One region of the Streptomyces sp. NPDC050546 genome, then DNA from elsewhere that is predicted to be linked to it. Evidence: riboswitches for the same ligand, from Rfam matches in the RefSeq annotation. Region 1 holds a riboswitch; each other region holds the start of a gene.
What was found. A riboswitch is a leader RNA that binds a small molecule or an ion and turns the genes downstream of it on or off. The one in region 1 is predicted to bind cobalamin.
Positions count from the first base shown of each region.

Region 2: linked by a shared signal. The riboswitch ahead of ACIBK5_RS14810 (prenyltransferase/squalene oxidase repeat-containing protein) and the one ahead of ACIBK5_RS25460 (energy-coupling factor ABC transporter permease) in region 1 are both predicted to bind cobalamin.
Region 3: linked by a shared signal. The riboswitch ahead of ACIBK5_RS35170 (ABC transporter substrate-binding protein) and the one ahead of ACIBK5_RS25460 (energy-coupling factor ABC transporter permease) in region 1 are both predicted to bind cobalamin.
Region 4: linked by a shared signal. The riboswitch ahead of ACIBK5_RS30260 (ribonucleoside-diphosphate reductase subunit alpha) and the one ahead of ACIBK5_RS25460 (energy-coupling factor ABC transporter permease) in region 1 are both predicted to bind cobalamin.

Region 1 is NZ_JBITGX010000010.1:197,664-201,588, reverse strand. It holds gene cbiQ (cobalt ECF transporter T component CbiQ) at 1-503, opposite strand, end outside; gene ACIBK5_RS25465 (energy-coupling factor ABC transporter substrate-binding protein) at 509-853, opposite strand; gene ACIBK5_RS25460 (energy-coupling factor ABC transporter permease) at 850-1,551, opposite strand; cobalamin riboswitch at 1,581-1,848, opposite strand; gene ACIBK5_RS25455 (serine/threonine-protein kinase) at 1,905-3,332, opposite strand; gene ACIBK5_RS25450 (MDR family MFS transporter) at 3,595-3,925, opposite strand, start outside.
Region 2 is NZ_JBITGX010000005.1:231,327-235,251, forward strand. It holds gene ACIBK5_RS14800 (SAM-dependent methyltransferase) at 1-448, opposite strand, end outside; gene ACIBK5_RS14805 (phosphotransferase) at 491-1,159, opposite strand; cobalamin riboswitch at 1,178-1,322, shown strand; gene ACIBK5_RS14810 (prenyltransferase/squalene oxidase repeat-containing protein) at 1,435-2,643, shown strand; gene ACIBK5_RS14815 (SCO2322 family protein) at 2,640-3,278, shown strand; gene ACIBK5_RS14820 (energy-coupling factor transporter transmembrane component T) at 3,301-3,925, shown strand, end outside.
Region 3 is NZ_JBITGX010000018.1:93,787-97,711, forward strand. It holds gene ACIBK5_RS35160 (ABC transporter ATP-binding protein) at 1-298, opposite strand, end outside; gene ACIBK5_RS35165 (FecCD family ABC transporter permease) at 295-1,401, opposite strand; gene ACIBK5_RS35170 (ABC transporter substrate-binding protein) at 1,398-2,399, opposite strand; cobalamin riboswitch at 2,459-2,582, opposite strand; gene ACIBK5_RS35175 (class I SAM-dependent methyltransferase) at 2,675-3,424, opposite strand; gene ACIBK5_RS35180 (MFS transporter) at 3,393-3,925, opposite strand, start outside.
Region 4 is NZ_JBITGX010000013.1:215,121-219,045, forward strand. It holds gene ACIBK5_RS30255 (ATP-binding protein) at 1-1,367, opposite strand, end outside; cobalamin riboswitch at 1,559-1,702, shown strand; gene ACIBK5_RS30260 (ribonucleoside-diphosphate reductase subunit alpha) at 1,825-3,925, shown strand, end outside.

The sequences.
Region 1 (3,925 bases):
GCGGCCTGCGCGTCGCGGATCCGGCGCACGGAGTCCAGCAGCAGAAAGCTCATGCGGTACGTCACGAGCGCGACATCGACGACCGGCGCCGGGACGCCCGCCCGGACCAGGCGGGGCAGCAGGTCGGACATGGGCGTGGTGAAGGCGAACAGCAGCACCCCCAGGGAGGCCGCCGAGGTGCGCAGCAGCAACTCCCCGGCCCGCAGCGGCCCGTCGTCCGCGAAGGAGACGAAGCCCCCCGGCCCGCCGACCTGGACGAGCAGCGTGAGAGCGCCGGTCACGCAGAAGCCCAGCGGCACGCGGTAGGCCCGCCACAGCCGCCGGCCGGGCACCCCGGCCGGCCCCAGCAGCAGGGACACGGCCGTCACGAGCACGAGAGCCGCGCCCGGCCAGGGCGGCAGGGAGATGGCCAGCACGGTGAGTCCGAGACCGAGCACGGCCTTGTCCACGGGATGGCGGCGGCGCCAGCGACTGCTGTGCGCCGCCGCGTCGATCGGCAGCACGCGGCTCAGGCCCTCTCGGCCGCCGGCTCCTCGGCGTCCCGCTCCCGAGCCTGCTGCTCACCCTGGCGCCGGCCCCGGCGCAGACCGAAGTAGTAGGCGAGGACACCGGCGCCGATCGCCGCCTGGAGGGCGAACAGCGCCGACTCGATCTCACCCGACGGCGGCTCGTACAGCGGCGAGAACCAGGGCTCGTAGTCCGGGTCGATCTCGGTGATCGCCGTCTCCGCCTGGGCGTCGGCGCCCGCGAACGGCTCCTCCTTGTGGTCGCCGAGGCCGAGCGCGAGCGGCAGTACGGCGAGCGCGGCCACCGCGAGCAGCAGCAGGAGGTTGATCTTCGTGTTCTTCTTCATCGGGCCGCCGCCTCGGTCTCGGTCACGGACTGCTTCTTGGCGAGGAGCACACCCAGCCGGGTCAGTTCGCCCTTGCTGGACTGCACCAGCAGCCGCATCACGAGCACCGTCAGCAGCCCCTCGCTCACCGCGAGCGGGATCTGGGTGACGGCGAAGATGGTGCCGAACTTGCCGAGCGCGCCCACGAACCCGCTGCCCGGGTCGGGGAAGGCCAGTGCCAGCTGCACGCTGGTGACGCAGTACGTGGACAGGTCGGCGAAGAACGCCCCGAAGAAGACCGCGACCATCAGCGGCACGTCGTACCGCCGCAGCAGCTTGTACACGGCGTATCCGGCCCAGGGCCCGACGATCGCCATGGAGAAGACGTTGGCGCCCAGCGTGGTCAGACCGCCGTGGGCGAGCAGCAGCGCCTGGAAGAGCAGGGTGATGGTGCCCAGCACCGCCATGATGGGTGGCCGGAAAAGGATGGCTCCCAGACCCGTTCCGGTGGGGTGGGAGCAACTGCCGGTGACCGACGGCAGTTTCAGGGCGGACAGAACGAACGTGAAGGCACCGGAGGCACCGAGGAGCAGGGTGCTCTCGGGGTGCTCGCGCACCTCACGGGTGAGCGACCGGACTCCGTGGACGACGAACGGGGCCGACGCGACGCCCCAGGCGACCGCGTGTGCGGGTGGCAGAAAACCCTCGGCTATGTGCATGGCTCAGCAGACCCTCTCCAGCACCTCGTGGATGGTTGACGTGCCTTGGCCGGTCTCCTGGCTGACGGGTACCACCGCCCGTGCTCCGCCTTCCCGGGGCAAGGGCTCTGGCGCCACATTCCCGTCGTCCGCCCGGAGGGCGGGAATGTGGCGCCAGAGCCCTAGGACCCAGTGGCTGCCCGTGTGGGCTGGAGCCGGACTTCCCGATTCACAGTGGCGAGGGCCGCACCGGCATCACACCGGATTTCCCGTTCACCAAGGCGTGGTGACAGTAATGCCGAGATAAGGACGATGACAAGCCACCCGAGGGGGCGCGCGAGGGGGCGTCCGCTCGCACACCGGCGCAGGGCCGCTCAGTCGTCGCCCCCGGCGTCATCGTCGTCCCCGTCCTCCCAGGTCTGACGGGGCTTCTCCTGCTGGGGTTTGTCCGCCTTTCGCGGTGGGGCGGCCGTCTCCTGCGCCGGAGTCGTGGGGCTGGGCTTCACTTCGACGGGGGTCGGGGGAGGAGACGCGGTGGTGGACGGGGTGATATCGGCCACTGTGCCGGCGGCCGGCGCGGTGGCGGCCGGATCCGTGTCCTCCGCCGGAGCTGAGGAGAGGGGCGAGGCGGAGTCCGCGGACGGTGTGGCGGCCGGGCTGCTCGCGGACGGGGACGCGTCGGGTTCCGTGCCCTCCGTCGCGGTGTCGTCGGGCGAGAACCACAGCATGCCGGCGAGCATCGCGGCGGCGAAGAGTGTCGCCGCGGCGACCGTCGCGGCCGCTCTGCGCCGGTTGTCGTCGCCGCCCCGGGGTGCGGCGCGACGCGAACGGCCGGCCTGGGGTGTGCGGCCGGTGCGCAGCCCGGGGGCGCCGGGCAGCGCGTAGGTGGCCGGGTTGCGGGTCTCGGTGGCTGGATACGGCCCGGGCGTGGCGGACGTCACCGGGGGCGCGGCCTCCGGCAGCGGCTCGGGCCGCCCTCGCCAGGCGCCACCGGCGAACCACTCGGCGGTCTGCTGTGCGGTGGGCCGGTCCTCGGGCTGCTTGGCGAGCAGGCCGAGCAGGTAGTTCTCGAAGGCCGGCGGGAGTCCGGCGACACCGAGCTCGCGGGGCGGTACGGGCGCGGAGTCGAGGTGCTGGTGCAGGAGCGCGACGGCGGTGTCCGCCTGGAACGGTGGCCGTCCGCTGAGGAGCTGGTAGAGCAGACACCCCAGGGAGTACATGTCGGAGGCGGGACCGGCGGGCTGGCCCAGGGCGCGTTCGGGTGCGAGGTAGAGGCCGGTGCCGACGATCTGGCCGGTAGCGGTGAGCGCGGCGCCGGGGTCGTCCAGGAAGCGGGCGATGCCGAAGTCGCCGATTTTCAAGGTGCCGTGGGTGTCCAGCAGGAGGTTGGCGGGCTTGATGTCACGGTGGACGATGCCCTGCGCGTGCGCGGCGGCGAGCCCTGCGGCGGCCTGTGCGGCGAGATCGGCCACCCGCTCGGCGGGCAGCGCGCCGGAGGCGGCCAGCACCCCGGCGAGGCTGTCGCCCTCGACCAGTTCCATCACCAGGTACAGCCGGTTGTCGTACTCGCCGAAGTCCAGGACACCGACCAGATGGGGGTGGTTGAGACGCCCGGCGGTCTGGGCCTCCAGACGGAACCGGGAGGCCGCCGTGACATCGGTGTCCTGGGGCAGCAGCAGCTTGACGGCCACCGCTCTGGCGAGCGTCTCGTCGTACGCGCGCCAGACCTCTCCCATTCCACCGCGCCCGATCTCAACATCCAGCCGGTAGCGGCCCGCTAGCAGCACTCGTCCTCGTCTCATGCAGGGGGGAAGGTACGTCGCCGCATGCCGAACTCCCCGTTTTGACGCGGGGGTTGGTGGGGAACGTCGCAGCCGACCCAGGATACTGGCGCCGCGTGACCCATGATCTCCGCAGCGGGGGAGAGAGACGGTACGGTCCCGGAAATCCAGGAGCGGAGGAGTCACCCGGCGGGGTGACGGTGCGGTGCGCGCGGTTGCCGGGGGTGTCCTGCGCGAGCCTCGGGGCGCCGGGGGTCGTCTTCTGGTGCCTGTGCGTGCCGGGTCAGGCAGTCTCGTCCGTCTCCTCCGGCCGCTCCTCCCGGCGCGGCAGCAGAGCCACCGTCAGGGCCGGGACGGCCGCGAGAACCAGCCAGGGTACGGCGGGCGGGAGGCCGAGGTCGAGCAGGGAGCCGGTGGCCGCGCTGCCGGCCAGGACGATCAGGCCGGAGACGGAGGACAGCGCGCCCATGTAGAGGCCGATCCGGCCCTCCTCGGCGAGGTCGGGCACCCAGGCGCGGGCGGCGGGCACCACCAGCATCTGGCCCACGGTGAGCAGTACGACGAAACCCGCGGCGGGCAGCAGCCCGGCGGCACCCGTCCAGCCGACGGGGCGC
Region 2 (3,925 bases), on a different contig from region 1:
CGGCTTCCCGGACGATCGTGCTCGGCTTGCGCAGGTCGGCGTCGACGTAGTTGGTGACGCCTTCCGGTGTGCTGGTGAGCAACGCGCGGGCGTGGGCCAGCACCAGCGGGTCGTTGTCGACGTAGACGATCCGGCTCTCCGGGGCCACCCGCTGGGCGATCTGGTGGGTGTTGTCCACGTTGGGCAGCCCGGTGCCGATGTCCAGGAACTGGCGGATGCCCTCTTCAGCGGCGAGATGGCGAACGGCGCGGGCGAGGAAGTAGCGGGCGGCGCGCGCCCCGGTCTCGATCCCGGGGAAGATCTCGCGGAAGGCGTCACCGGCCACACGGTCGACTTCGTAGTTGTCCTTCCCGCCCAGCCAGTAGTTCCAGATCCGCGCCGAGTGCGGAACCGAGGTGTCGATCTTGGAGAGCGGCTCCTGCTCGGAGTTCTCCACCTGCTCAGTCATGGACGCTCCTGCGTGTGGTCGTGGAGCTTCACGTTAACCGGTTTACCTCAGGGACAGGATCAACTCCTCGGCCGTGTCCAGCAGTTCGACCTCCTCCGGACTCATCGTCGGATTGGAGGCGCGGCGGCTCCGGGCCTCCGTCAGGGCGGGCCGTGTGAGCGGGGACGGGTCGGCGAGGAGGGCGGCCAGCATGGTGCGGGCGGCCGTGGCCAGGGGGTCGCCGGAGACCGCTGCCTGGGCGAGGACCACCGCCGAGGCCGCCCAGTCCAGCCCCGGGTCGCCCTCCTCCGTGTTGGACCAGTCGATGACGCGCGGCCCCTCGGGCGTGATCATCACGTTCTCCGGGTGGAGGTCCAGATGGAGGACGCGGGCCACCGGGTCGGTGGAGTGCAGGGCGGGGACGGTGTGCAGGTCGCGCAGGAGCCCGGCCAGGATCGAACCGGCCTCCGCCACCTCCAGCGTGCCCGCCAGGCAGGCCTGGAGCATGGTCGGGCCGGAGAGCCGTTCCATCACCAGGTCGGTGCGCGAGCCGGTCGGGCGGACGCGGGGCACCGGATAGCCGTGGGCGCGCACGTGCTCCATCACCGCGCCCTCCGCCGCCGCGTCTCCCCCGCCCTCCCGTTCGCGGCGCAGCACCCACATCTCGTCGATCTCGTACACATCGGCACGGCGGCCCGAGCCGAGGAGTCTTCCGGGCGGTGTGGTCGGCATGGGGCGAAGGTACTCTCGGCCGTTTTGCTACTTCCGGGTACAGTAGGCGGGTCGTCATCACCCGTACAGGGAGAAGCCGGTGTAATTCCGGCGCTGACCCGCAACCGTGAACCGCCCGCCGAGGCAGGCGGTGAGCCGGATCGCCCCGTACGGATCGTGACCGGCTCATGTGCCCGGCGCCCGCCGGTGCACGGCACCGTCGAGGTATACGGAGCCGAGCCGCCGGGGTGTCCCGTGCTGCCCGGCTCCCTCACAGGGAGAGGCACCCGCCGATCATGAACGTCCGCCGCAGCGCCGCCGTCCTGGCCGCCGCCACCGTGATCGGCGCCGCCACGCCGGCCGCCGCCGCACCGTCACCGACTCCGTCCCAGGCGTTCCCCTCCGCCCTGTACGGCGACAAGGACCCCAAGTTCGACGGCGTCTGGCGCCAGTCGCTCGCCCTGCTGGCCCAGGACACGGTGGGTGAGAAGCCGGCCGCCAAGTCCGTCGAGTGGCTGGTCCGGCAGCAGTGCGAGGACGGCGGGTTCGCCGCGTACCGGCCCGACCCCGCCGCCGCGTGCGACGCCAAGACCATGCTCGACACCAACGCCACGGCCGCCGCCGTCCAGGCGCTCGCCGCCCTCGGCGGACAGGACGCCGTCACGGACAAGGCCGTCGGCTGGCTGAAGTCCGTCCAGAACAAGGACGGCGGCTGGGGCTACGCGCCCGGCGGCGCCAGCGACACCAACTCCACGTCGGTCATCGTCGGCGCGCTCGCCGCCGCCGGTGAGAAGCCGGACCAGGTCGAGAAGGGCGGGAAGTCGCCCGACGACGCCCTGCTGAAGCTCGCCCTCCCCTGCGGTGGGGACGACGACGGCGCCTTCGCGTTCCAGCCGGACAAGAAGGGCGAGCTGACCGCCAACGCGGACGCCACGGCGGCCGGTGTCCTCGGCGCCCTGGGCAAGGGCATGGTGGTGGAGGCCGGGAAGAAGTCCGACGCCACATGCGCGGATCCGGCCACACCGCGACAGGCCGCCGACAACGGGGCCGCGTACCTCACGCAGACCCTCGCCAAGGGCGACGACCACCTCACCTCCGCCCTCGCCGGCGCGGACCCCCAGCCCGACCACGGCAACACCGCCGACGCGGTCGTGGCACTCGCCGCGCAGGGCGAGGCCGCGCAGGCCGGGAAGTCCGTGCGGTGGCTGGAGAAGAACTCCGCCGGCTGGGCCGAGCAGGGCGGCCCGGCCGCCTACGCCCAGCTGATCTTCGCCGCGCAGGCGACGGGCGCGAACCCGCGTGACTTCGGCGGCACGGACCTGGTGAAGCAGCTCAACGCGACGGGCCCGGCCCCGCAGGCCCCCGAAAAGACCTCGGCGGCCGACGAGAAGGACGACTCGGGGTCGGACTTCTTCGGCGTCTGGTGGTACGTCGGGGTCTGCCTCGTCGCCGGTATCGGCATCGGCTTCCTCTTCACCGGCCGCAAGAAGAAGCAGCAGTCGTGATCGGCCGGGCCGTTCTCCTCCTCCTGGCCTCGCTCCTGCTGATCGCGGGCGCGGGCCAGGCCCAGGCCGCCGGCTACCGGTACTGGTCGTTCTGGGACCGCGAAGGCGACCGCTGGGTCTACGCCACCCAGGGCCCGTCCATGGCCCGCCCCTCCGACGGCGACGTCCAGGGCTTCCGCTTCGCGGTGAGCGAGGACTCCGCCGAGGCGGCCCGGCCGCGCGGCACGGCCGACTTCAGGACCATCTGCGCGAAGACCCCCGCGCAGGACGGGAAGAAGCGGGTGGCGCTCGTCATCGACCCCGGCACCAAGGCGGACGCCCCCCAGGGCGAGACCCCGCCCCCCGCCCGGACGGCCTGCGCCCGCGTCTCCCCCGACGCGACCACGGCTGAGGCCCTCGCGACGGTCGCCAAGCCCCTGCGCTACGACACGAACGCCCTGCTGTGTGCGATCGCGGGCTACCCGGAGAAGGGCTGCGGAGAGCAGGTGGCGAGCTCCCGGGAGTCGACCCCGGCTGCGAGGAAGGACACGTCCGACGACAGCGGCCCGTCCCTGGGCCTGCTGGCGGGCATCGCCGTGGTGACGGCACTGGGGGCGGCGGCGATCTGGCAGGTACGGCGGCGTGACCAGGCTTAGCAGCGCGGACCGGCTCAGCGACGTGCCCTCCCACCCCCCGCGCCGGCCCCGGGCCCCTCTGCACCCCGGCGCCTGGTGGCTCTGGTCCCTCTCCCTCGGCACCGCGGCCACCCGCACCACCAACCCCCTGCTCCTCTGCCTCCTCATCGCGGTATCCGCCTACGTCGTGGCGACCTGCCGCCCCCCGACCCCCTGGTCCCGTTCCTACGGCGCCTTCGTCAAACTCGCCCTCGCCGTCCTGGTCATCCGGCTTCTCTTCGCGATCGTCCTCGGCTCCCCCATCCCCGGCACCCACACCCTCGTCACCCTCCCCGAGGTGCCCCTCCCCGACTGGGCCCAGGGCATCCGCCTGGGCGGCGAGGTCACGGCCGAGGCCCTCACCTTCGCGTTGTACGACGGTCTGAGACTGGCCGCCCTGCTCGTCTGCGTCGGCGCCGCGAACGCCCTCGCCAATCCCTCCCGCCTCCTCAAGTCCCTCCCGGGCGCCCTGTACGAGATGGGGGTCGCGGTCGTCGTCGCCCTCACGTTCGCGCCGAACCTCATCGCCGACGTCCAGCGCCTGCGCGCCGCCCGCCGGCTGCGCGGCCGCCCGGACAAGGGCCTCCGGGGCCTGCTTCAGGTGGGCCTCCCGGTCCTGGAGGGCGCGT
Region 3 (3,925 bases), on a different contig from region 1:
CGAAGTCGGCGCCCGACTCCTGCACCACCGCCGCGACGGTACGGGCCAGCTGCCGCACGGGCAGCGACCAGGCGTCGGCGCCGTCGACCCGCACCAAGCCGCTGTCGGGGCGCAGCACCCGGTAGACGGCCCGCAGCAGACTGGACTTGCCGCTGCCGTTGGGGCCCACCAGCCCGATGGTCTCGCCCGGGCGGGCGGTCAGGGACACGTCCCGCACGAGATGGCGCGCTCCGGCCGTCAGCGTGACGCCCTCGACATCGAGATCGGTCGCGGCCACCCCTGTTCCGATCGCGCTCATCCCACTCCTCGATCCGTGGACCGCCGGGCGTCCCGGCGCATCAGCCACAGGAAGAACGGCCCGCCGCACAGCGCGGTCAGCACGCCGACCGGCACCTCCATCGGCGCGGCGATCGTGCGCGCGGCGATGTCGGCCCACACCAGGAAGACCGCCCCGCCGAGCGCGGCCGTCGGCAGGACCCGGCGATGGTCGCCGCCGACGAAGAGCCGCACGATGTGCGGCAGCATCAGGCCCACGAAGCCGATCGGCCCGGCCGCCGCGACCAGCACGCCCGTCACGAGGGAGACCAGCACGAACATCCGGGCCCGGAACCGGGCCACGTCGAGGCCCATCGTCGTCGCGGCCTCCTCGCCCGCCAGCAGCAGGTTGAGGTTCCGGGACTGCACCATGAGGACACCGACGCCCAGCAGGGTCGCCAGGCTCGGCAGCCACAGCGTGCCCCAGTTGACGCCGCCGAGGCCGCCGAGGGTCCAGGCGAGCACCGCACGGGCCTCGTTGCCCCGGTCGGTGGTCAGCAGCAGCAGATCCAGCAACGCGGTGAGCACCGCCGCGATCGCCACCCCGGACAGCACGAGCCGTACGGAGGTGATGCGCCCTCCGGTCCGGGCGGTGCTGTACACGAGCAGCAGCGCGCCCAGAGCGCCCGCGAACGCGGCGGCCGACAGCGACACCGGCCCGAACACGCTCACCCCGAACACGATCACCGAGACCGCGCCCAGGGACGCCCCCGAGGAGACGCCCAGCAGATACGGCTCGGCGAGCGGGTTGCGCACCAGGGCCTGCAGGGCGGTGCCGACGACCGCGAGGCCGGCCCCGGTCACCACCCCGAGCAGCACGCGGGGTGCCCGCACGTCCAGCACGATGGTCTCGCGCGCTCGCGACCAGTCAGGCTCCGTCCAGCCCGCGCCCAGCGTGTGCGTCACGATGCCCCAGACCTGCCCGGGAGGCACCTGTACGGAGCCGATCGCCAGGCCCGCCGTGGCGGAGACGACGAGCAGGGCGGTCAGGACGAGCAGCGTGACGGCCAGGCCGGTGCGCCCCGTCCGCTGCCCGGGCGGCACAGGGCGTCGCACCGCGGGCGCCTCGGTGGCCGGCTGCGTCACCGGGAGCTCTCGGGGTGCAGCCCGCGCGCCAGGTCCCCGACCGCGTACGCGGAGCGGATGCCGACCAGGGTGGCGGTGAGCGGCAGGACGACGAACCGCTTGTTCTTCACGGCGGGCACATCGGCGAGGGCCGGCTGGGAGAGCAGGAACTTCTTCTTCTGCTCGACGCTCCCGGCTCCGGCGTAGTCGTAGATGGCGATGACCTCGGGCCTGCGCTCGACGACCTGCTCCCAGGAGACGTCCCCGAAGACATCGTCGAGGTCGGCGAAGACGTTCTTGCCGCCGGCCAGCCGGATGATCTCCGTGCCGAGGCTCTTGCCGCCCGCGGTGAAGGCGGTCTTGTCGCCGCTGTCGTACACGAACACCGGCACAGCGGATTCGCCCTCGACGGCGGAGGCCGCCTTGCCGACCCGGCCCTCCAGGTCGGAGACCAGTTCGTCGGCCCGGTCCGGGACGCCGAAGATCTCACCGACGGTGCGGATCTCGTCGTAGGTGTCCTTCATCGTCACCCGCTTCTTTCCGCAGTACTCGCGGTTGAGGTGGGTGTCGATGCCGGCGTCGGCGAACGCCTTGCGGGAGCGACCGTCGTTCTCCGCGAAGGCACTGCCGTAGCCGCCGTAGACGAGGTCCGGCTCGGCCTCCAGGACGGTCTCGAACGACGGCTCCTTCTTCGCCAGTTCCGGGATCGCCTCGTAGTCCTTGCGCAGTTCCGGCAGGACGGCCGAGTCGGGGAAGGCGGTGCCGACCATGCGGTTCTTCAGACCGAGGGCGAGCATCAGTTCCGCCGGGTGCTGGTGGATGGTGACGACCCGCGACGGCGGCTTGTCGTAGGTCGTCTTCACCCCGCAGTTGTCGACGGTGACGGGGAAGCCCGGGGGCGCCTTCGCCGCCTTCGAGTCCTGGGCGGTGCCGCCGGACGAGCCGCAGCCGGCGACGAGCAGCGCCGCCGACAGGGCGACGGCCAGCGCTGTGACCTGCCTGCGGGCAGGGGAGAACAGATGGGACACGTAGAGCCTCCTGGGGAGTCCGCGCTCCTCGGATCGGGCCCGCGACGGGTCAGTGTCCTGACTCCCGGATCGACGTTCCCCCTCGCCTTCCCGCGCTCGCGCGGTGGCGTGTCGAAGGGGTGCACTCCCCGGTCACAGTGGCGGGACCGTGCCGGACTCACACCGGCTTCCTGTCTCCCGTCGCGGCGATGACCTGGTGATAGTACGTTCCGCGCCGTCGCGGTCAACAGGGCGTGCGTGCCCGCCCCGCACGCCCCATGCCCACGTCACCCCTCGCGGACCGCCCGCAGCACCAGCCGCTCGGCGTTCTCGTCGTAGGGCCGGCCGTCGAAGCCACCGAAGACCTCCACGCCCCCGAACCCGGCCTCCTCGGCCATCCGCCGCAGCTCCACGGCGCTGTACACGAACCACACCAGGGTGGCCCGGGTCACCCGCTCGCCGCGCACCAGGACCCAGTCGCTGCGCAGCCGCGCCCAGTCGTCCAGCACCGTGTCGGTCTGCACCATCAGGTCCTCACCGTGCGTCACCACCTTCGGCGGGGTGACCTTGCGGGCCAGCAGCTCCTTGCCGGCCAGGTCCAGGACGAGGGTGCCGCCCGGGGCCAGGCAGTCGTACATGGTGCGCAGCACGCGCGCGTTGTCGGCCGGGTCCTCGAAGTAGCCGAACGACGTGAACATGTTGAGTACGACGTCGAAGCCGCCCGGCGCCTCGAACTCACGCGCGTCGGCCTGGACGTAGGTGACGTCGGTGCCGGTGTCCGCCGACCGTTTGCGCGCCCGGTCCAGCATGGCCGGGCTGAGGTCCACGCCCGTCACCTCGTAGCCGCGCCGGGCGAGCGGCACGGTGAACACGCCAGGGCCGCAGCACAGGTCGAGCACCCGCGCCCCGGGCGTGAAGGACAGCAGGGGAGAGGTGTCGAGAAGCTCCTCGGCCTGGGTGTGGCGCTGCTCGGAGAAGAGGAAGTCGTGGAACTCCGTCCAGAAGTCATCGTCCTGGAACCCGCCCGTCCGTGTCATGCGGCTTCAGTGCTCCTTCTTCGTCGAATGGGACCTGCTTCAGCCGCTCGCCGTGCCTGCGCAGCAAGAGCAGGAGAGGGGGAATTAGCAGACATTGCGCGGCGGCCAGCAGCCAGAACCAGCCGGTGTGCCCGGCGCGTTCGCCGAGGCCGTAGAGCTGCCCGCCCAGCACGCCGCTCGCGCAGGCGCCGAGACCGGCGGCCAGCCGCTGCTGACCGAAGACCACGGCGTCGGAGCGCGGGCTGCGGCGCAGCGCCTCCAGGTCGTTCTTCAGGAACAGCACGATGTCGCCCAGGGTGATCAGCGCACCGCCCGCCAGCAGAGCGGCCCGGCTGCCGATCGCCAGCACGGCCAGTCCGGCCGCCAGCCCCGCGAACCCGACGGTCAGCGCGAGCGCGTAAGGCATCCGCCGGATCAGCCCGGAGGCGAGCGGCTGGACGACGATGACCAGCGTGAAGCAGAGCAGCAGGACCAGGCTGTAGAACTCGCTGGAGGCACGCT
Region 4 (3,925 bases), on a different contig from region 1:
TGGCCCTCCGGGCCGAGCAGCTCGGCGCAGTCCACCTCCAGCTTGTCCTGGAGCAGTCCCACACAGGCCAGTGCGGAGACCACCTCGAGGGTGTCGCGGCGCTCGTGCGGGGCGAGCGCGACGTCCTCGCGCAGCCGGCCTTCGAGCAGGGCACGGCCCCAGGTGTCCAGCAGCCACAACCGGAGCGTGCTCCGGTCCCGGCTGCGTGTGTTCAGACGCTTCGGGTCATCGGTCGGACGGTCACGTTCCAGTGCACCGTGCCGGTGCAGTTCACGCGCGATCTGCAGATAGACGGGCGATTCGGTCACCTCCGCCGTCTCCACGATCCAGTCCACGCGACGCTCGTCCGTCTCCGGTACGGAGGCTTTGACGAATTGCAGCGCCTCCTCCTCGCTCAGCGGTTCCAGCTCCACGATCGCGGCGGGCGTGGTGTCCAGGGGACTGTGTGGCCGGGAAGCGATGACCACCGGGAGCCGCTCCTCATAGGCGCGTTCGATGGCACAGCGGATGATGTTGTCCCGGTTCTGCTGAAGGCCGCCGTCGAGAAGAGCCTCCTCCAGTCCGTCGGCGATGACGACCAGCTTGTCGTCGGCGAGCAGTTGCTGCCACACCCGCTCGATCTTGGTGCGGGCCAGAATGCCCTGCGGCGCCACCTCGGCGAAACGCTGCCTGGCCATGCGCTCGAAGTTCAGCTCGGTCCCGCCGTCGGCGTCCCGCAGCCGGATCGGCACGGGCACGGCACGCTGCTGGGCCAGTAGTTCGGTGAGCCGCACCAGGACGGCGGTCTTCCCCGTGCCGACACCGCCCACGAGCAGATAGGGCCGACGGGTGCCGCGCTCCCTCAGCCGTTGGGCGATGACCTGCGCGAGCTCCTCGCGACCCACGATCTCGGTGGAGTCCTGCCCGGCCGTGAGCACGAGCTTGTGCGGGTCCTTGCGCGCCTTCACGAGGTAGCGCCGTTTGTTCCAGCTGTACCACCAGAACAGGAAGAGCGCGGCGGCGACCGAAGCGGTGAGGGCCGGACCGACGAAGCGGACCAAGGCGTCGAGTCCAGGGTCCTGCTGCCATCTCTCGACCGTGGTCTTCTCGTCGGTGACCAGCATGTGCACGCCGGCCCCGATCCAGCCGAAGACCACGAGGGCGCCGACCGCCCAGACCATCCGGAGCACGTTGGTGTAGGAGAACCACCTGCGCCACTTCCTGGGCCGGGTGGTGCCGCGGCGGGCCTCGAGACGGATGGTCAGGCTGTGCCAGTAGCCGACGACGACGCGGCTGGTCCATCTCGCCGCCCGTCGCAGATCCAGGGTGGCCATCGGCGCGTTGTGCGGCCGCGCCTTGCCAGGTGTGCGACGGACGACCCTCGTCATGGTGAGTACTCCCTCCGAGGGCGATCTGATTCCCAGTACGGAGGACCCGCGGACGTCGGCACCTACTTCCATGGAAGCACTCCCGGCATGCCCCGCAACCCGATGGGGAAACGCCGGCAGGGCATCACTCTTCTCACCTGTCAGCTGACGCTCCGACACCAGCGCGACACAACATCTGGGGGCGTCACCCGAACCCAGCACAAGATGTATGCTCGTGCTCGCTGCCGCCGCAGGGGAATCCGGTGCGAATCCGGAACTGTCCCGCAACGGTGTACTTGTGCATGTTTCATGCACAAGCGTCAGTCCGAGGACCTGCCGACAGCGCACCCGGCCGTCCGGCCGGGGTGCCCTGACGTCCGGGCCTCGTGGAATGGGCCGGTGGACGCGACGCCGTGTGCGCTCGTGTGCTGCCCCCTGCCCTGCGCGAGGCCCCTTGCCGAGCGAGGGAGAGCCCCACGTGACCATCGCGCCAGCCGAACCGGTCTCAGCTTCCGAGAAAGAGCACGACGGTCCCGGTGCCGCGCTGCTGCGGACCCTGACCGAGCTGACCGCCGATCTCCCCGACGCCGACCCCGGCCGGGTCGCCGCCGCCGCGCTGCGCGGCCGGTCCGCGCGGGCGGACGAGACGGAGCTGCGCGAGCTCGCGACGGAGTCGGCCGCCGGCCTCATCTCCGAGGACCCCGCCTACTCCCGGCTGGCCGCGCGCCTGCTGACGATCGGCATCCGCGAAGAGGCCGCCTCCCAGGGCGTCACGTCCTTCACCGAGTCCGTCGCGGTCGGCCACCGTGAGGGGCTGATCGCCGACCGGACCGCCGAGTTCGTGCGCGTCCACGCCGCCCGGCTCGACGCGCTGATCGACCGGGCCGCCGACGACCGCTTCGGCTACTTCGGCCTGCGGACGCTGCACAGCCGCTACCTGCTCCGCCACCCGATCACCCGCAAGGTCGTCGAGACGCCCCAGCACTTCATGCTGCGCGTCGCCGCCGGCCTCGCCGAGGACGACACGGCACAGGCCGTCGACGAGGTCGCCGCGCTCTACGGGCTCATGAGCCGCCTCGACTACCTCCCCTCCTCCCCCACCCTCTTCAACTCCGGCACCCGGCACCCCCAGATGTCGTCCTGCTACCTCCTCGACTCCCCCAAGGACGAGCTGGACTCGATCTACGACCGGTACCACCAGGTGGCGCGGCTGTCGAAGCACGCGGGCGGCATCGGCCTCTCGTACTCCCGTATCCGTGCGCGCGGTTCGCTGATCCGCGGCACCAACGGCCACTCCAACGGCATCGTCCCGTTCCTGAAGACCCTCGACGCCTCGGTCGCCGCCGTGAACCAGGGCGGTCGCCGCAAGGGCGCGGCCGCGGTCTATCTGGAGACCTGGCACTCCGACATCGAGGAGTTCCTGGAGCTGCGCGACAACACCGGCGAGGACGCCCGCCGTACGCACAACCTGAACCTGGCGCACTGGGTGCCGGACGAGTTCATGCGGCGGGTGAACGCCGACAGGCAGTGGTCGCTGTTCTCCCCCTCGGACGTGCCCGAGCTGGTCGACCTGTACGGCGAGGAGTTCGACGCCGCGTACCGGGCGGCCGAGGCGAAGGGCCTGGCGAGGAAGACCCTGCCCGCCCGTGAGCTGTACGGCCGCATGATGCGTGCCCTCGCGCAGACCGGCAACGGCTGGATGACCTTCAAGGACGCCGCCAACCGCACCGCCAACCAGACGGCCGAGCCGGGCCACGTCGTGCACTCCTCCAACCTCTGCACGGAGATCCTGGAGGTCACCGACGACGGGGAGACGGCGGTCTGCAACCTGGGGTCGGTCAACCTGGGTTCCTTTGTCGACACATCGACCGGCGACCTCGACTGGGAGCGCCTGGACGAGACCGTCCGTACGGCCGTCACGTTCCTCGACCGGGTCGTGGACATCAACTTCTACCCGACCGAGCAGGCGGGCCGCTCCAACGCCCGCTGGCGTCCGGTCGGCCTCGGGGCCATGGGCCTGCAGGACGTCTTCTTCAAGCTGCGCCTGCCCTTCGACTCGCCCGAGGCCAAGGCGCTCTCCACCCGTATCGCCGAGCGCATCATGCTCGCCTCGTACGAGGCCTCCACCGATCTGGCCGAGCGCAACGGCCCGCTGCCGGCCTGGGAGAAGACCCGTACGGCCAGGGGCGTGCTGCACCCGGACCACTACGACGTGGAGCTGACCTGGCCCGAGCGCTGGGCGGCCCTGCGCGAGCGCGTCGCCACGACCGGCATGCGCAACTCCCTGCTCCTCGCCATCGCACCCACGGCCACCATCGCCTCCATCGCGGGCGTGTACGAGTGCATCGAGCCGCAGGTGTCCAACCTGTTCAAGCGCGAGACGCTGTCGGGCGAGTTCCTCCAGGTCAACTCCTACCTGGTGGACGAGCTGAAGCGGCTCGGCGTGTGGGACGCCCGCAGCCGGGAGGCGCTGCGCGAGGCGAACGGCTCGGTGCAGGAGTTCGCCTGGATCCCCGCGGACGTACGGGCGCTCTACCGCACGGCGTGGGAGGTCCCGCAGCGCGGTCTGATCGACATGG